3 regions of the Serratia proteamaculans genome follow, and region 3 is predicted to be linked to each of the others. Evidence: predicted binding sites of a transcription regulator. Region 3 holds the regulator's gene; each other region holds the start of a gene.
The links. Region 3 encodes CRP, which controls carbon source genes, mostly activating them, when cyclic AMP is high. Its sites were predicted from a motif close to ATGTGANNNNNNTCACAT; they were not measured.
Positions count from the first base shown of each region.

Region 1: a site for CRP is predicted at 969-986, ahead of QOT07_RS11545 (6-phosphofructokinase). Genes of this name have one in related genera too.
Region 2: a site for CRP is predicted at 5,897-5,914, ahead of QOT07_RS07835 (ABC-F family ATPase). Genes of this name have one in related genera too.

Region 1 covers NZ_OX461105.1:2,448,931-2,455,700, forward strand. The annotation lists gene QOT07_RS11545 (6-phosphofructokinase) at 1-837, opposite strand, end outside; gene QOT07_RS11550 (DeoR/GlpR family DNA-binding transcription regulator) at 1,223-1,978, opposite strand; gene QOT07_RS11555 (NUDIX domain-containing protein) at 2,079-2,675, shown strand; partial or broken gene QOT07_RS11560 (NUDIX hydrolase) at 2,672-3,033, shown strand; gene QOT07_RS11565 (MalY/PatB family protein) at 3,101-4,282, opposite strand; gene malX (maltose/glucose-specific PTS transporter subunit IIBC) at 4,275-5,894, opposite strand; gene QOT07_RS11575 (Mal regulon transcriptional regulator MalI) at 6,120-6,770, shown strand, end outside.
Region 2 covers NZ_OX461105.1:1,653,687-1,660,456, forward strand. The annotation lists gene QOT07_RS07810 (DEAD/DEAH box helicase) at 1-1,549, shown strand, start outside; partial or broken gene QOT07_RS07815 (AIPR family protein) at 1,812-2,717, opposite strand; gene QOT07_RS07820 (hypothetical protein) at 2,739-3,512, opposite strand; gene QOT07_RS07825 (helix-turn-helix domain-containing protein) at 3,819-4,040, opposite strand; gene mchS3 (MchS3 family protein) at 4,915-5,340, shown strand; gene QOT07_RS07835 (ABC-F family ATPase) at 5,941-6,770, shown strand, end outside.
Region 3 covers NZ_OX461105.1:5,009,258-5,016,027, reverse strand. The annotation lists gene argD (bifunctional acetylornithine/succinyldiaminopimelate transaminase) at 25-1,242, shown strand; gene QOT07_RS23385 (YccS/YhfK family putative transporter) at 1,280-3,355, opposite strand; gene crp (cAMP-activated global transcriptional regulator CRP) at 3,410-4,042, opposite strand; gene QOT07_RS23375 (OsmC family protein) at 4,422-4,829, shown strand; gene QOT07_RS23370 (phosphoribulokinase) at 4,870-5,739, opposite strand; gene QOT07_RS23365 (YheU family protein) at 6,016-6,249, opposite strand; gene QOT07_RS23360 (hydrolase) at 6,246-6,770, opposite strand, start outside.

The DNA.
Region 1 (6,770 bases), 2.6 Mb from region 3:
ACAACGAACCACTTCGCTGGCCATAATGGTTCCCTGATAAATCTCTTCACAGGTAGGATCGCCATTGCGCAAACCATAACCCATAATGGTTTTACGGATGCGTACACCAATTTTTGGTTCAAGCTGTTTAATCATGGTATCAATGGCACCCTGAAAGCCGGGCGAATATTCTTTGGTATATCCCTCGGAACATAAAATAATGACGCTATTTTGTTGTTCCAGCCGCTGGGATATTTTCTCTGCCAACTGGCTTAAGGCATGTTGGCATTCCGGGATCAGGGCAAAGTCGGCATTGGATTTGATCGCCGTCTGCAGCGTCAGCTCCCCGCAGTAGCCGCCCAACAGTTCAATCATAAACACGCGTCCGGGCAGGGCGCGCCCGGTGTTGCGCAGCTTGGAGACCTCTTTGATCACCTGCTCGCAGGCGGTGGAAAAGCCAATGCTGTAATGGCTGCCAAACACATCATTGTCGATGGTCATGCCCACGCCAAAACAGTTAACGCCAAATTCGCTGAGGGTATTTAAAAACTGCAGCGAACCGTCGCCACCGGCCATAATAAGCACCTCAATGTGTAAGGTTTTAAGCTGCTTGCTGATGGTTTCATATTCACCGGACACCAATTTCTTGGCCGTGCGGCCGGAAGACATTATCGGCATCGATGAAATAGAGTAATCAACCAGGTCGCGCTGACTGACAGATTGATGTTGATTAGCCAATAATCCGGGTATTCCGCCGTTAAACAGAACGATATCGGCCTGCGCCAGTCTGGCGACCTGGAAAATAAAGTTATTGATGCCGGTGACGTCGCCGCCGCTTATTACCACACCGATTTTCATATACTGGCCTCCAATCTGTTCCGTGGAGCTCATTGTCATTTTTGGCATCGCTAAAATTTGCAGGCGACATCACAAAACACTCACAAATATTTCCGTGATTGACCTTGACAGACTGGCGATAGGTAATGTTTTTGAGAAGTAGATCTCATTTTAATTTAAGCGCCTCAGCAGCGTTAAAACGACTATTTATTAATAATCATAATGTTACATCTATATTGCCGTGGGATTATTAGTAAGGGGGGAAATGATTGGCTGGGAGGAAATAAGTTTAACGAAGTGTGATTTCTCTCGCATTTTTATCCGATTCGCGGAGATTAATCGTAATAAATACGCGGAGAAGATTAATAACCGCGTATTTATTACGTTATTTAATTCAGGATACCACTCAGGCTTTGATAACGGTCAACCCGGCCTGTTCCAGTGGGGCCGTTAGCGCGGCGTCGGTCGAACGTTCGACAATAATACTCTGCGCCAGCGTGATATCGCCAATCGCATACTGCGAGGCGGCATTCAACTTGGCGGCAGAGGCCAACACCACGGTTTCGGCTGCCCGCGCCGCCAGAGCGCGCTTGATGTAGGCCTCTTCCAGATCGCCGGTGCTCAGGCCGGCGGTCGGGTGCACGCCGGTCACGCCCATAAAGTAGAGGTCGGCGCGGATGTGCGACATGGCTTCCACCGCTGCCGCGCCCACGCTGACGATCGAGTGTTTGTACAGCCGCCCACCGATCAGAATGACTTCCACTTTGGGGTGCTCAACCAGGCCAACCGCCACGCTGGGGCTGTGGGTGACGATAGTGGCCTCCAGCGTGGCGGGAAGCTGTTTCACCAATTCGGCGGAGGTGGTACCGCCGTCGATGATCACCACCTGACCGGGTGCGATCATTGCCGCTGCGGCTTTGGCAATGGCGCGCTTGGCGGCAGATTCCTGCCCGTTTCTTTCGGCGAAGGTGGCAATCGCCGGAGAGACCGGCAGCGCGCCACCGTGCACCCGTTGCAATAGGCCTTCACTGTCCAGCTCGCGCAAGTCACGCCGCAGGGTATCCTCGGACAACCCGAACATCTCGCTGAGCTGTTTGGCCAGCACCTGTCCGTCCTGGGCCAGTTTTTCCAGAATGATTTTTTTACGTTGGCTGGTGAGCATGACGTTCTCCCGTTAAATTTATTCTGCACGAAATATCTTGATCATACACGAAGCTGCACGATAGTATCGCTTTCCTTTCCTGGTTGTGGAGTTGACCAACATGATCGCCACTAAAGATCGGGTTCGTATTATCGAAACCCGGGTGCTGTCCGATGACTGGTATCTGCTGAAAAAAACCACCTTTGATTTTTTACGTCGCGATGGCGTCTGGCAGCGGCAAAGCCGTGAAACCTACGATCGCGGCGACGGTGCTACCATTTTGCTGTTTAACCGCCAGGCGCAAACGGTGGTGCTGACGCGCCAGTTTCGCTTCCCGGTGTTCGTCAACGGTCACGACGGCATGCTGATCGAGGCCGCCGCCGGTCTGTTGGACAACGCTTCGCCTGAAGAGCGTATCCGTGCGGAAGCGGAGGAAGAAACCGGCTATAGGGTGCAAAACGTGCAAAAGGTATTTGAAGCTTATATGAGCCCCGGTTCCGTTACCGAGAAGCTGCACTTCTTTGTCGGCGAGTATCATGCCGCCGGGCGGGTCAGCGACGGCGGTGGGGTGGAAGCGGAGGGCGAAGATCTCGAGGTGATTGAACTGCCGCTGGCGGAGGCGCTGAGCGCCATTGTTCAGGGGAGTATTGTCGATGCCAAAACCATCATGCTGTTGCAGTTTGTCGCCCTGAATCACACCCTGGAGAATGCGCTATGAAAGCTCAACTGATATTAATTGCCGGCCCTTACCGCAGCGGTACCGATGGCGATGCACAGCGCATTGCCGATAACCTGCAACGTCTGGAGCAGGCGGCGCTTGAGGTGTACCAACGCGGGCATGTACCGGTGATTGGCGAATGGCTGGCGTTACCGCTGGCGGCAGCGGCAGGCTCAACCCGCCATGGCGATGCCATTAGCGAGGAATACCTCTATCCGGTGGCCCATCGGCTGATTGCCCAGTGTCAGGCGGTGTATCGCATTGAGGGGGTGTCGGCGGGGCCGATAACGACGTACGCCTGGCTCATGAGCGCGGCCTGACGGTTTATCAGCGTCTCGCAGAGATCCCACAGGTTTAAGCCTTAGAGGTGACGTAGCAAAGGTGAAATAGGCCCTCTCCTGGTGAGAGGGCTTGAGGTGAACAGACTAAGCTGGGCCCAGCACAAATTTCAGTCCGTTAATCAACTTGTCCATACCGGCCTCAACCTTGCTGCGCGGGCAGCCGACGTTCAGCCGCAGGAAGCCACGGCCTTCTTCGCCGTAGGTGAAGCCCGGCATGATGGCAACCTTCTCCCGCTCGATCAGCACCTGTTGTAACTGACGGTCGTCAATGCCCAGCGGGCGCAGATCGATCCAGGCCAGGTAAGTGGCCTGTGGCGGTTGCCAATTCAGTATCGGGAACGCCTGATTCAACCGCTCGGCAACGTAGGTCAGGTTGTCCTGCAGGTAGTCGCGCAGTGCGTCCAGCCAGGGCTCGCCGTGGCGATAAGCGGCAATATGCGCGACAACCGCCAGTACTGCCGGAGAAGACAACCCGTCGCGGGCCTTAAGTTGCTGAGTGTAGGCCTCACGCGCGGCATCATCGCTGATAAACCCGTAGGCCCCGGTCAACGCCGGGATATTGAAGGTTTTGGAACCTGAGGTCAGCAGTGCCCAGGGCGTGGTGGCAACCTGGCTCCAGGGCGTATGACGTTGCTCACCCCAGACCATATCCATATGGATCTCATCGCTGATCACCCGCACGTCGTGGCGTTCGCACAGCTCGGCCATTTGCTGCAATTCTTCCGCACGCCATACCTTGCCGGTCGGGTTGTGCGGGCTGCACAGCAGCAGAATTTTGGTTTGCGGCCGCGCCAGTAACGCCTCCAGGTGGGCCATATCGCACTGCCAGTCGTTGCCGTCCTTGTGCAGTGGGCAGGCCAGCAGTTGGCGTTGATTACCGAGGATCACCTTATAAAAAGCGTCATAGGCCGGGGTGTGGGTGACGACGTATTCACCCGGTGCCGACCACAGGCGGATCAATTGCGCCACCATGTAAATCACCGACGGGCCATAGACCGCCATATGGGTGTCGATGGGGATATTGAAGCGCTGTTGATACCAGTGGCGCACCGCGCCGAGAAAATCCTCATGCTGCCAGCGGCTGTAACCCAGCACACCATGCTGCAGGCGCTGTTGCAGCGCCTCGAGAATGCAGGGCGCGGTGGCGAAATCCATATCGGAAATGGTGAACGGCAGCAGGTCATCGTGGCCAAAACGGTCAGCGATGTAATCCCATTGCGTGCACCAGGTACCGTGCCGATCGACCGGGGTGGAAAAATCAAACATTTGACGCTCCCTGCAGGGCCGCAGCAGGAAGCGCTGCCGCTATCAGTGAGTCTAATTCATCTTTCACCGATTGCACCTGCGGGCCGATCACCACCTGAAGATTGTGCTCATTGAGGTGCACCACGCCAATGGCGCGATTGGCCTTCAGCGCCGCGTCATCCACCTTGCTCATGTCGTCGACCGACAGGCGCAGACGGGTGATGCAGTTATCCAACGAAACAATATTCTCACTGCCGCCCAGCGCCGCCAGAATGGCCGGAACGTTATAGCCGGATTTGCCGACCGGGCCAACGGGTGCGCTCTGGCTGGCGGTGGTTTCGCTTTCGCGGCCCGGCGTTTTGATATTAAAGCGCTGAATGGAGAAGCGGAAAATGGCGTAGTAGGCGGCGAACCAGATGCCGGCGACGATCGGCACCAGATACCACTTGGTGGCGGTACCGTGCAGAATACCGAATACCACGAAGTCGATGATATTGCCGTCGGTGTTGCCGATGGTCACGCCCAGCAGGGCCATCACGGTGAAGCCCAACCCGGTGAGGACCGCGTGAATGAGATACAGGAACGGTGCGACAAACAGGAACAGGAACTCGATCGGTTCGGTGGTGCCGCCGACCACGCAGGCCACTACGCCGGAGATCAGCAGGCCTTTAATTTTATGGCGATTTTCCGGCTTGGCACAGTGATACATGGCTAACGCCGCGCCCGGCAGACCACCCAGGAAGGCCGGCATCTTGCCCTGTGACAGGAAGCGGGTGGCGCTTTCGGCAAAGCCGGTGGTGGTTGGGCAGGAAAGCTGCGCCTGGAAGATGGTCAACGCACCGCTCACGGTATGGCCGCAGACGTCCAGCGTGCCGCCCGCCTCGGTAAAGCGGATCAGCGCCACCAGAATATGCTGCAAGCCGAAGGGTAACAGCAGGCGTTCGCCAGTACCGAACAGCATCGGCCCAAAGGCACCAGCGCTGTTGATCACCCAGCCCAGCCCGGTAATACCGGCGGCAAACCAGGGCCAAATCAATGGGATCACCAGGCCACACAAACCCAGTATCACGGTAGTGACGATCGGCACAAAGCGGGTGCCACCGAAGAACGCCAGCGCATCCGGCAGACGGATGGTGTGGAAACGCTCGTGCAATTTATAAACGATGATACCGACGATCACCGCACCCAGAATACCGGTATCAATCGATTGAATACCGAGGATATTTTGGATGTTGTTGGCTTTCAGCACCAGCGGATCGGTGGTGGGTAAAATGCCGGTGGTGGTCAGGTAGAAGTTGGTGGCCAGGTTCAGTACCGCAAAGCCGACAAAGCCGGAGAACGCGGCGACGCCCTTGTTTTCACGCGCCATACCCAGCGGAATGGCAATGGCGAACATCACCGGCAGGAAGCTAAAGGCAAAGGAGCCGATCTTGCTCATCCAGGTGAACAGCAACTGGAAGGCAGGGTGGCCGATAAACGGCAGCAGGGTGATGACATCCCGGCTGCTCAGTGAACTGCCGATACCCAGCATGATGCCGCAGAACGACAGCAAGGCGACGGGCAGCATAAATGTTTTGCCCAGGCTCTGGAAAAACTCCCAGAGCGTGATTTTTTGTTTTTTAGGTGCTGGCATAACCGGCGGCTCCTGGCGGAAAAACGTGCGAAAGTGGTGTGTACCCCTGTTAGGTAAAAATAAGATAAAACGTTTTACCTACTAAAAATGCGCCACTAATCACAATTCCGACGCGCACTTTGCGGTGACAATGACGAGACCAGTAAAACGTTTTACTGACCAAACAGATTCGGTATACCATTTGCTGCAAGATGCAGAATGCCCAGGATCGGGCTCGCAGAGGTCATGACCATCAAAAAGATCACCATTACCGATGTCGCGCAGCAGGCCGGTGTTTCGGTCACCACCGTTTCGCTGGTGCTGAGTGGCAAAGGGCGTATTTCACCCACTACCGTGGCGCGGGTGAACCACGCCATTGAACGCCTGGGCTACGTACGCAACCGTCAGGCGGCGACGCTGCGCGGTGGGGCGTCGGGCGTGATTGGCCTGATCCTGCGTGATATCTGCGAGCCGTTTTATGCGGAAATGACCGCCGGGCTGAGCGAGGTATTGGAGGCGCACGGCAAAGTGTTGTTCCTGACCCAAAGCGGTCGCGACGGCAAGGGGCTGATGCGCTGTTTTGATACGCTGCTGGAGCATGGGGTTGACGGTATGGTGCTGGCGGGTGGCATACGCTCGGCCGAGGGGCTGAAGGAGAAGGCCGCAGAGCAGGGCGTGCCACTGGTGTGCGCTGCACGCTCGAATGGCCTGGAAGGGGTCGATGTGGTGCGGCCGGACAATATGCAGGCCGCCAAGATGGCCACCGAATTCCTGATCAAGCGCGGCCACAGCCAAATTGCCTATCTGGGCGGGCAAAGCAGCTCCTTAACCCGTGCCGAACGGCTGGGAGGTTTTTGTGCCACGCTGGTGCAGTATGGCCTGCCTTTTCGCTCCGAC
Region 2 (6,770 bases), 3.4 Mb from region 3:
TAATAATACGAAATTGGAAAGGCCTATACGACTTGAAGATCTCTTAAAGGTATCATCTGGAGCTATAAAAACTATTCCTAGGGAAGTTAGTAGTCGTTCAATAACGACAGCCAAGAGGAGACCAGAAGCAATATTGCTTAAAGGACGTAATCTTGATGAATTGTCAAATACACAAACAAACAGTAGTTATGCGCTAAGCACGTTGAGATTAGACAATTATGATGTGAATGATAAGAAGGTTGGTAGCTATTATCTAGGTATGGGAAATGGAAGGATATCAGACCAGCTTAGGTCTGATTTTACGTTAGAGAGTTTTGATGAGTGGTTATCAGAGATTGATGGTGTAATTGCAGGTAATAAATCAAATATTAAAGGGGTAATCAGTTCATTTGCAATGCCTATACAAGAGATCCCTGATGAGAATATATCATCAATAGTTTTCGATTTTAGCGATTTAGAAGCAGATGTGAAAGTCTTAATTGATGGCAAAGATTTTTTTATTGAAAAGACATTTTTATACTTTAAGTATGATGATGGATTTTTATTTGATCCTATGAGTGAAAAAATCAAAATAGAAAAAAGAAATGACAATCCATTTTACAGTTTTATTTGTGATTTTGATATCGAAGTTCTAAAAGGAGACAACAAAGTAGATGTGAACGATTTCCTTTATGAGCATACGTATAAGGTTTTGTATTCTGATGGGAAGTCTTTTAGTGATGGTGAGTTTTATAGTTTTAGATTACCTTCAGATGATGGCTTCACGCTTGAAGATGCAAATCTAAATAAAGTTATAATCTCAATTCCAGAATTATTAAAAGAAGGAATGACAGAAAAAGGGAAGGAGAAGTTCCAAGGATTTGACGGGAAAAGTTTCTCCAAGGACTCTATATTTTATTTAGTTGATAAGCTAAAAGGATATGCTGACCCTAGCTTGCCGTACATAGAATATGGACCATTCAGAGAGTATACAAATAATATTGACTTAATGATATGTACAGATATGGGAACAGAACCAGCTGATTTTATAATAAGCTCACCAAGTAAACTTATATTTGTCCATGCAAAATGTGGTAACAGTGCTAAAAGGCCTGAATCATCAGCAGGTGCTATTGCAGAGGTCGGTGGACAAGCTATTAAAAATATTGAAATGATGATATCTACAAATGCTGACCTGCTACCTGGTAATGTCACTGAACTACAGAAAGAATGGCCCAGTAAAGGTAAAGCTACTGTTAATGATCGCATACGAGTATATGAATCTAAGATATTTGATAGCAACGGAGATGCAGCTGTCAGGGAGAGCACACTGGCGAGTTTGTGGGATGTTGTTTCGGAAAGAAGGAAGTCACCATTAGTTGATAAAGAAATCTGGATGGTAATTGGGAATGCTTTTTGCAAAGAGCATTTTGTAAAAGAAATGGCAAAGGGAAATAATGCTGCTGATGAAAGTTTACAGGCATATCAATTATTACAAAGTTATGTATCTACCGCTTATTCTAATGATGTTGATATAAAGGTGTTTGTGTCTAAAAATAAAGAACAATAACATAACAATATTATGTTTCCATGTCTGCTTATTTACTTTGACATGATGATGTATAGTGTGCTAATTTCACTTCTAATAAGGTGGTTATTCATTAATAATAAAAATATTATTATTGATCTTGGTTGTTATGTGATCTGGGAATATTTAAGTAAGCTCAGGCTGGGCTGTTTGTAGAATAATAATTCTTAGAGAAATAAATAAATCAAAACTTTTTGTTTTTGTGTAAATTGCCAGCAGTAGCTGGCAATTTATCTTTGTGATTTTATTTCGTTAGTGCTTTCTCTCTAATCTTGGATGTGAACTCTCTGCTCCGAATAGCATCCTTATTGGAAATTCTATTTTCGCTTAGTACTTTTGATATTACTTTGCATGAGTCATCAAATAATGGCTTGTAAAGGTCTTTTGTATTAAAGGTATTTATTATCTCATCCGTGTTTTTTTTGTTTTTATTTAGCATTAAATATACCAAAAATGCAATGTGGTACTTGAAGTCTTTATATTTTTGCTGGACGGATTTCCTCTTAAAAAGAATCTCAAGTCTATTAACGATAAGGGAGGATATATAGTATAAGTTTAAATTTCCTGATGTCGTTATGAATAATTTATCTTTGTTGCTTTCTAATATCTCACCAAAATATCTGTGTGTGCTCTGTGGTTGTTCTAATACTAGTGATACATATGACTTTATTTGTGATGCCAGAGTTATGACCTGGTATGCTTTGACTTTTGGATTGCCAAGATACTCTTTAGATCTACGCTCATAATAAATGGGAGGGATTAGATTCGACGATTTGGCTTTATAAAATTCCTCCAAGTCCTTATGGAATGGTTTCAGTGATTCAAATGCTTCATCTTTAACTTCTGTCTGCCTATTAGTGGCTCTTATAATATTGTTAATTACATCCTGATGATTTGTTTCAATTATCTTTATAATGATATGTATGCTAGAGGATAGACTTTCTTTATTCTCAAATAATACATGGCTAGATTGGCATCCATTGACTATTTGGAAATCTGTTAGCTTTAGTTTTGGGCCGACTTTGTCAACTTTTTTTGCAATTATAGTAATCCCATTGTTTAGTAGTGGAAGCAAAAACTTGTTATTTTCTGATTTTAGCGTTTTTGCTATCTCTTGGTTTACTTTATTTTTTCCTTGATAGTCTCGAACATTATCGTAAAATAGACCTTTTTATAAATTCCCGTCATTATTAGTTATCAGTTTTATATAATCTACCACAGGAATACTACCAATAAATGATTGTCTAATATTCAAGTGTTCTGGTATTTCAGGTAAAGGTACATTATTGTTGAATGGAATCTCCTTTACCGACTTACGGCTTAACTCCCTATAGTTTGATTTTAATCTTTCGGCATCATAAAATTCTATATCAGCTGTATTTTTGAATAATCCTCTTTCATCTATCTCTTTTAGCTCCCTGTTGACTTTTCCAACTATTGCTTCTGGTTCGTTCCATTCACCTGTGGTTACGAAATATAGTTTAAGTGCAGGAGGTTCATCAAAGTCAATAGAGTGTTGATATATTATTTCTTTAAGTTTCCTTATTTTTTTTATTTGTTCATTCTCTGGAATAGAAGGGTTTTGATCGAATAAAATTTTCACTCCCGTTATAAAGTTTAATATTTGATCTCCTTTGAATTTTGGTGAGTTCTTAGATTGTATTAGAGCAAATGTTACATCTAGAGTACCATTTTTATTCCTTAAAAATTCAATCTCTTCTTCATTAGTTATTATTCTTCCATTTACAATAATGGCAGCTCCATCTATAGCCAAATCATTGGTACCTCCTGTTGCCAAATCCTCAACTTCCAAGTCTCGAGGATATAGCTTTGATACTATATTGAAATTAACGAATCTCTCAAATTGCTCGTCTTCTGGGAGTTCTTCGTAATTGTTTTGTGTGGAAAAGTCAGTTAAGAAACTTTTTAAAATATCATCTCTCATTATTTTATCTCCTTAGTATAAAACATTAAAATTAGGTATTGGTATTATATATCATCTATGCGTATCAATTTTCAATAAAAATATATACAACAAGTAGAAGGATTACCACAAGAGGAAACATAATACAGTAGTTCACAAAACTAGAAAGTAATAAGTAGTGCTGGAAATAATTAATTATAAGTCTGCTAGTTGTTTTCTTTTGTTATTTTAACGTTGAGAATTTATAGGGAAAATATTATATAAAATCATATGCATTGCGAAAATACGATGTTGTTGAGTAACATAACAATACTTAAAGATGATTACTTATTGGGTATTGAATAGCATTAACGTTGCCACCGGACTATCAAAGCCTGCTGCTATCAGACCAATCACCTCTAATGTGGGATTCCTAACCCCACGCTCAATCCCACTTATATAAGTGCGATCTATCTCACATTTATCAGCGAATTCTTCTTGCGACCAACCACGCTCTTTGCGCAGTTCTCGAACACGTTTGCCAAATTTGATTTGAAGTTCATTTTTCATCTAACAAGCATCATGTTTTGTTGCTTATCAGACCACGGACTATGAGTCACATTTTATTTGTGTTGATGTGACTCATAGTCATCAATAAATTGTACGAAAAACAGTCTTTTTGTTAATATTCATGATGTTAGTTATTTTAGGGGCGTATGATAATGAAGAAATGCATGTTGCCGCTTTTAATGGCACTCCCAGCTACAGTTTCGGCATGGGTTCCGGCAGACCCATTCAAGTACCCTGATGAGTATACAACCCCTTATCACCAGAATGAGCGGAACAAAGCTACTCCATACGAGATGGTTCTTTTCTATAACAACAGCGCGGATCGATTCTCAATAGCATTTCGCGGTTTGAGAAGTGATGAACTTATCCGGTTCTCGAGTGGAGCTGATCTGAGTCATGTTGAAATTTCCGAGTGCAAGAGAGGAATGGTGGGTTGCTTAGAGTACGGTTCAGGGTTGCCTGACCTGGTATTTAAAACTTAGGGTTGAAAATTTTTTATTTAGTATGTGTCAGAGCTTTCTCTTATGTGTTAGATGGTAATATACGTCAGTATTATGTGTTGGATGTCTGAGGAATAGTTCAGGTAATTAATCATATTGTTTTTAATTTATTGTTTTTTTATAAATAAATCCAATTCATATTGTTTTTTTGAATGGTTTTTTGCGAGTTTTTTATCTGAATTTATTTAATGGATATAAGATTTCCTTACCAGAAAATGGTTGTAACTATATGTAAAATATAAATTTACATCCATGCTTTAATTTTTTAAAATTAAAGTAACCAGTTCGTTTATAAAATAATTTCTTTACAATGAGCTAGTTGATATGGTTATGTTTTACATATTATAGATAGTTTTCGAACAGAGGATGAGCTGATGAAAAAAGTTTATGTCAGTTGTTGCTTTTTTTTTACTTTGCTATGCTCTCTTTATGGTTACACATCTGAAATGAATTATTCTTCTATAGCAAATGATTTATCCAAGGTAAGTTACTTTTCCGTAGGGATGAATGGGTTTATTGGTAAGTATAGTAAAGGAGAGAATGATGTAAGAGATATTCTTAAAAGCAAGAATGCAACAGAGATTTTTTTGACAATAGCTAATAACCCAGAGGCGACGTCAGAAAGCAAACTTTATGTGGCCTGTGGATTAAAACAACTAGGTAAAATAAATAATAAGGACGTCAAGTCCATTTTTGAAAAAGAGTTGGGTAACAATGTTTCGACATTGAAAGCTGACATTTTAAGAAGGGAAAAATTTAAAGATATATATTTTGGTATTTTAAAACATGGATGCTTGTGAGTATATTTATTTTCCTAATTTATTGATAAGTATATTAAAAGGATATGCTCATGAAAGAAATAAAATTTAACGAGTTACACTTGATTTCTGGGGGTATGAATCTCGATGGCCACAGAGAGTCAGGAAATATAATTGACCAGAGAGGGCGAGATATGGGGACGTACATAGATGCTAACGGAAGATGTTGGGCTCCAGGTACATCTTCAATTGATATGTATCCTAATGGCGGTGGGACATCTTGGGGAAGTGGCCCATGGCAACCTTCAAGCGGGGGTAGTTTCTCTCTGGAGGATATCTTGATTATTGGCTGGAATAGATTCCAAAGAGACGTTTGGGGCCACTGATGTAGGTGGGCGTTAGAATGATATATAAAGCTAACTATCTTCATAAGGTAGTTAGCTATACAAGTCTCACGCTCACTGATCAAATGACAGGTTTGCATCACGTTGAACCTTTGATTTAGAAATGTTGGCTAATAGCATGATCCACCACTAGCGCACCATTGCTCAAATTGTCACCGAAACTTCCCGCGATCTCTTATCCCCGTTATGGCATAATGCGCGCCAAATCACATTCCTAATGATATGAAGAGCGAGCGCTGTGTTAAGCACTAACAACATTACTATGCAGTTTGGCAGTAAGCCGCTGTTTGAAAACATCTCTGTTAAATTTGGTGGCGGTAACCGCTATGGTTTGATCGGGGCTAACGGCTGCGGCAAATCCACCTTTATGAAAATCCTGGGCGGCGACCTGGCATCGAGCGGCGGCAACGTGTTCCTCGATCCGAACGAGCGTCTGGGTAAACTGCGTCAGGATCAGTTCGCTTTTGAGCAATACAGCGTGCTGGACACCGTCATCATGGGCCACCATGAGCTGTGGGCAGTGAAGGAAGAGCGTGACCGTATTTACGCTATGGCCGAAATGAGCGAAGAAGACGGCTATAAAGTGGCCGATCTGGAAGTCGCTTACGGCGAGATGGACGGTTACACCGCCGAAGCACGTGCCGGCGAGCTGCTGCTCGGCGTAGGCATCCCGGTTGAACAGCATTATGGTCCGATGAGCGAAATCGCACCGGGCTTCAAACTGCGCGTGTTGCTGGCGCAGGCGCTGTTCTCCGATCCAGAAATCCTGTTGCTCGACGAACCAACCAACAACCTGGACATCGATACCATTCGCTGGCTGGAGCAGGTGCTGAACGAGCGTAACAGCACCATGGTTATCATTTCGCACGACCGTCACTTCCTGAACATGGTGTGTACACACATGGCGGATCTGGACTACGGCGAACTGCGCGTGTATCCCGGCAACTATGACGAATACATGACGGCGGCAACCCAGTCGCGTGAACGTCTGATGGCGGATAACGCCAAGAAAAAGGCACAGATTAACGAACTGCAGTCGTTCGTTAGCCGCTTTAGCGCCAACGCCTC
Region 3 (6,770 bases):
GTCACATTCAGGGTGGACCCCATAATGACCGAAAAAATCGAAGTCAACCGCAGCACCTTTGATCAGGTTATCTTGCCTGTTTATGCACCTGCCCAGTTTGTCCCGGTCAGGGGCAAAGGCAGCCGCGTGTGGGACCAACAGGGGAAAGAGTACATCGATTTCTCTGGCGGCATTGCGGTGACGGCGTTGGGGCATTGCCACCCGGCCCTGGTTGAGGCATTGAAACAGCAGGGCGAAACCCTGTGGCATACCAGCAATGTTTTCACCAACGAACCGGCGCTGCGTCTGGCCACCAAGTTGATCAACGCCACCTTTGCCGACCGGGTGTTTTTCGCCAACTCTGGTGCGGAAGCCAATGAAGCGGCCTTCAAACTGGCACGCCATTACGCGATTACCCGTCACAGCCCGTACAAAACCAAAATCATCGCTTTTTATAACGCTTTCCACGGCCGCACGCTGTTTACCGTTTCGGTGGGCGGGCAGGCCAAGTATTCTGATGGTTTTGGGCCCAAGCCGGCCGATATCGTACACGTGCCGTTCAACGATCTGGCGGCGGTGAAGGCGGTGATGGACGACCATACCTGTGCGGTGGTGATGGAGCCGATCCAAGGGGAAGGGGGCATTACCCCGGTCAATGCCGAATTCCTCAAGGGCGTGCGTGAACTGTGCGATAAACACCAGGCGCTGTTGGTGTTTGACGAAGTGCAAAGCGGTATGGGCCGCAGCGGCAAGCTGTTCGCCTACATGCACTATGGTGTGACGCCGGACATCCTGACTACCGCCAAAGCGCTCGGTGGCGGTTTCCCGGTTAGCGCCATGCTGACCACCGAAGAGATTGCCTCGGCGATGCAGGTGGGCACCCATGGCACCACCTACGGCGGTAATCCGCTGGCCTGCGCGGTGGCGGAAGCGGCACTGGACGTGATCAATACGCCGGAAGTGCTGAGCGGCATTGAGTTACGTCACGGGCTGTACGTGCAGGCGTTAAAGAAAATTGGCGAGAAGTACGGTATTTTCAGCGATATTCGCGGCATGGGCCTGTTGATTGGTGCCGAACTGACGGCGCCGTATCATGGCAAGGCGCGCGATTTCCTGACGGCGGCTGCTGCTCGTGGGCTGATGATCCTTAATGCCGGGCCAAATGTGATCCGCTTTGCACCTTCGCTGGTGGTGGAAATCCAGGATATCGACGAAGGTATGGCGCTGTTTGAGCTGGCAGTGCAGGACGTGATTAACGCTTAATTTGTTGCACTGATAACCGGGGCGCCACAGGGCGCCCTTATTGATCGCGCAGTTTGCGCTTCAGCCAGATGCCATGATGCGGGCGTTGGCTCCAGGCCAATGACGAGATGGTGTGCATGACGCTCAGGTGCGACAGAATACGCCGCAGGTGGCGCTCCATTTCGGTCACCGGCATCTCCGGGTGCAAATCCGGCGGCTGCATAATGCCGTTGCCACTGCTCGGCCCATCGTATTCCAGCCGCTGCTGACAGCTTTGCAGCGCGATCTCACAAGATTGCAGATACTCCTCCGCCAGCTTTGGCGTCAGCATATAGTGCTCGCGCGCCAGGATGGTCATCGCGTTCAGATGTTCGACAATAAACTGGCTGTGCGTCACCCACAGGCGCATATCCGCCAGATAGTTCGATTCAAACCCCGGCTCCTGCATTGCCTGATTCAGCGAGGTGAATAACGCATTGTGCGCCTGATTAACCTGCATGCGGGCATAGGCCAGTGCGCTGGGGTCGGGTTCCTGTTCTTCCAGCAGCAAACGCAGCGCCTGCTGATCGTTCTCCAGCGCCTGGTGGGCGTTCTTGCGCAGCAGCCCGCTTTGCCACTGTGGCCACAGCCAGATGGTGCTGCCGAATACCAGCACGCAGCCAATCAGGGTGTCGATCAGCCGTGGCACCAGGAAATTGGTGCCGTTTAGCGCCAGCAATTGCAGGGTGTAGACCGCCGTCACCGTAAAGCCAATCACCGCCAGCCCATAGTTTTTACGCGATACCAGATAGGCCAGCAGCGTGATCACCAGCATCACGCTTAGGGTCTCGGCCTCGGGTAGCTGTAATTGCAGCAGACCGGCGGCGAGCACCAATCCGACCAGGGTACCGAGCGCACGGTGCTGGATGCGCACCCGGGTGGCGTTGTAGCCGTTCTGGCTCACCAGCATGATGGTCAGCAGGATCCAGTAAGGCTTCGGCAGATTGAAAAACAGACCCAGACTACTGCCCGCCGCCAGCGTGACACCCAGCCGTGCCGCATTGCGCAGGGCGTTGGACTTGAACGACAGATAGCTGACCAGCGCGGGCCAAAACGGCAGGCGGTTTTGGTTGGCCATTAGATCGCGGCGGTAGAGCGGGTGCTGGGTGCGCAGCAGACGTGCGATGCGACTGAAGTGGTAGTAGCAGAACTGGCCCACCGGGTTGTCCGGATGCTGCGCAGCGACTTTTTCCAGTGCCGCCAGTTCATGGTCCATTTTGAATCGCTGCGAATGCTGGTGGTAGAGAATATCGTGGGCCACCGTGCGTAGTCGGCCGGCAATCACCTGCGCATTGCGGCGGATAATTGCTTCGGCCTGGCTCTGCTCTACCAGTTTTTGTACTTCTTCCGGCAGATGCAGGCTGACGGTGATGTGTTCCTGCAAATCCAGCGCGACCTGAAAGGTGCGTTGCAGGCGCTTTTGCTCAAGGTTACTGGCGTGCGGCAAAAAATTAAGCTGCTGGTACAGCAGGGTGATCAAGTCCATGACTTTTTGCTGGCGTACCAACAATGGCGGTAGTGCAGTCTGCGGATCGGTATGCTGGGTCAGTAGCGAGTATTTGGCTTCGAAGTAGTCCGCCAGCTCCAGATAGAGCTGATTGAGCGACTCGCGCATCGGTTGTTCTTTCCACAGCTTGAACCAGAACCAGGTGAACAGGCCGTACCAGGCGGTACCGACCACGTATAACAGCGGTGCGTGCCACAGCGGGACTCTACCGACCATGCTGAGAGAGAAGATGGCGGCTACCAGTGCGGCAGGCAGCAGGCGGGCGTGTAACGGGCTGATTTCACCGCTGACGCCGAGCAACAGGGCCAGGCCGAGCATCAGTAACGGCAGCGGCAACTGCCAAAGCAGAACTTGCTGCAGCAACAGGCTACTGAAGGCAAACAGGGAACCGCCGACGATCAGGCGTTTGAAGAAGCGTTTGTGGGGCGTGTCCAGCCCGGCGATGTTACAGCAGGCGGGGACCAGGGAAAATAGCAGGCCGTATTGCAGCTGGCCAATCAGCAGGCCCAGCAGTACCGGCAGGCAAAGCACCAGCGTTTGCCGCAGTGCGTAATTGACTTCCGGGTGGTAAATCAGTCGGCGCCACATGATGATTCAGGGCATAAAAAAACGGCGCGAATCATCGCGCCGTTTTTTCAGTAATTAACGCGTGCCGTAAACGACAATAGTTTTGCCGTGGGCGGAGATCAGATTTTGATCTTCCAGCATTTTCAGAATACGACCAACGGTTTCACGTGAACAACCGACGATCTGGCCAATTTCCTGGCGGGTAATTTTAATCTGCATGCCATCCGGGTGGGTCATGGCATCAGGCTGTTTCGCCAGGTTCAGCAGTGTTTGCGCGATGCGGCCCGTCACGTCCAGGAAAGCAAGGTTACCCACTTTCTCAGAGGTGATCTGCAGACGGTTTGCCATCTGCGCTGACAGGCGCATCAGGATGTCCGGGTTAACCTGAATCAACTGGCGGAATTTCTTATAGGAAATTTCAGCCACTTCACAGGCGGTTTTCGCCCTAACCCAGGCGCTACGCTCCTGACCTTCTTCAAATAATCCAAGCTCGCCGATGAAATCCCCCTGGTTAAGGTAGGACAGGATCATCTCTTTACCTTCTTCATCCTTAATCAGCACCGCTACGGAGCCTTTGACGATGTAGTAAAGCGTTTCGGCCTTTTCACCTTGGTGAATCAGCGTACTTTTGGATGGATATTTGTGGATATGGCAATGAGACAGGAACCATTCGAGAGTAGGGTCTGTTTGCGGTTTGCCGAGAACCATTCGCTGTTATCCTCTGTTGTTATCGCTGCCTTGTGTCACAGGGGTCAGAGTTCCCTGTAAAACGTGCTGTCGCCGTTTTTTTAATGGTGGCTGGCAGCAGGTTTTGAGGCGTGTCATAAATATACGCTGTCGCCCTAGCATATTAACTTGCCGGGAGAGCTGCAAGCTACATTCTGTTAACATACCGGTAAAGGAGCCTTTCCCTGGGAGTTTCCCTGAAATCAGTGTCCCGGAAAGATTTATTGCGGCTCTGTTTGTAGCACAGAGTGAGGCGGGTGTCTTGTGTTGTCTCGCTTCAGCATGATTAGCATCAGGTTCCGTTGCCAGTTTCTATGCGAAAGCGTAGTCTGATTTTAAGAAATTAACCGGAGTGACCAGTATGCAGGCAAGAGTTAAGTGGGTGGAAGGGCTGACGTTTCTGGGTGAATCCGCGTCTGGCCATCAGGTGCTGATGGACGGTAACGCCGGTGATAAAGCCCCCAGCCCGATGGAAATGGTGCTGATGTCGGTGGGAGGCTGCAGCGCGATCGATGTGGTGTCGATCCTGCAAAAAGGACGTAACGATGTGCGCGACTGCGAGGTGAAATTGACCTCCGAACGGCGTGAAGAAGCGCCACGCTTGTTTACCCATATCAACCTGCATTTTATCGTCACCGGTAAAGATTTAAGTGACAAGATTGTTGAGCGGGCGGTAAACCTTTCCGCCGAGAAGTACTGCTCGGTCTCGCTGATGTTGAGTCAGGCAGCCAGCGTGACCCACAGTTTTGAAATCCGCGCAGTGTCCTGACGGATAGAGGGGGCGCGGCCTGTCGCCGCGCTCTGATAAGTTACTCGATTTTTTTGCCTTCCAGCAGTTGCTGCACCAGCGGCGCCATAATCAGCTCCATCGCCAGCCCCATTTTGCCACCCGGCACCACCAGCGTATTGATATGCGAGATAAAAGATCCTTGCAGCATGGCCAGCAAGTAAGGGAAATCGATCTGGTCCAGACCGCGGAAGTGGATCACCACAAAGCTCTCGTCCAGCGAGGGGATCGCCTTGGCGGCAAACGGGTTGGAGGTATCTACCGTCGGCACCCGTTGGAAGTTGATGTGGGTGCGGGAGAACTGCGGCGTGATGTAGTTGATGTAGTCTTCCATCGAACGGACCACCGAGTCCATCACCGCTTCACGGGAGTGGCCGCGTTCGCCGGTATCGCGGATCAACTTCTGGATCCACTCCAGGTTGACGATAGGCACCACGCCGACCAATAAATCGACATGTTTGGCCACGTCGTTGTGTTCGGTCACCACGCCGCCGTGCAACCCTTCATAGAACAGCACGTCGGTCGGTGCCGGTAAGGCTTCCCACGGCGTAAAGGTGCCGGGGACCTGGTTATAGGGCACCGCTTCATCGTAGGTATGCAGATATTTGCGAGAGCGGCCGGTACCGTTGGTGCCGTACTCGCTAAAGCTTTGTTGCAGCAGGCCGAAGTCGTTGGCCTCAGGGCCGAAATAGCTGATATGACGGCCGAGATCGCGCGCTTTGCGGATTGCCGCGTCCATTTCCGGTCGGGTATAGCGGTGGAAACTGTCGCCTTCCAATTCAGCGGCACGGATGTTCAACTGCTGAAAGATTTTACGGAACGCCACGCTGGTGGTGGTGGTGCCGGCGCCGCTGGAGCCGGTCACTGCGATAACGGGATGTTTGGCGGACATGGTGGTGGGTCACTCCGTGTTAAATGCGCAGGCGTCAGATAAAATTATACCCGTCATCTTTCAAGCTGCAGCGTTGTTACCTGCACTCGCTCACCCCGGTTACTTACTCGAGTAAGCGCCCGGGGATGAGCGAGTTGGGCGCCTAGCTGCAGCTTGAAAGCTATAGGCTATATTGGTGTGTTTGACGCCCTTTCGCCAAGGGCAAAATTCCGCGCGTTGGTTTGCAATCCCTCATTGTTACCTGATTTTTTCCGTCAGTCATAGAACCGATCGGCACTAAATTTCTTCTTGTCCGGCGCGGAACTGTCCTCGAGGCATGATGTTGATGGTCTCATGCAGTTCTGACCACACCAACAGCACCTCGCCACTTTTCAACTGGCGGCGTACGTCTTCCACCTTTTGTTCCAGCGAGCGCTCGTGCTCGCCGTAGTCGGTCCCTTCACGCAGCACAAAGGACTCGATCAGGCCGTTCAGGGTCTCAGCTTCCAGTTCTTTCCAGGGGATAATCACTTGGTTGTTTCCAGATAAGGGGCAAGCCAGGATGGAATACGGTATTCCAGCCACATATGGGGTTTTTTCAATGTACCGCCGACAAAGCCGACGTGGCCGCCAAACTCGGTCAGCTGATACTCAATGTTGGGCGGCAGCGTGGCGACCTCGGGGATCACTTCGTCGGTCATAAAAGGATCGTCCTTGGCATGGATGATCAACAACGGCGTTTGGATCGACGGCAACAGCGGCAGGGCACTGCAGCGGCGGTAATAATCGGTAGCGTCGCTGAAACCGTGGATACGCGAGGTAATGGCATCGTCAAAGTCGCGGATCCGGCGCAACGCCTTGAGCTGCGGCAGTTTCAGCGGCAGGGTGTCAGGATAGTGCAGCAGTTTGCGGGTGGCGTTTTGTTTCAATTGCCCGAGCAGATAGTGCTGATAAACCCGCGAGAAGCCCTGATCCATCCGCCATGAGCAGGGTTCCAGCATCAGTGGCGCAGAGACCACCACCGCCGCCTGCAGCAGGCTGTCGGCGCCCTG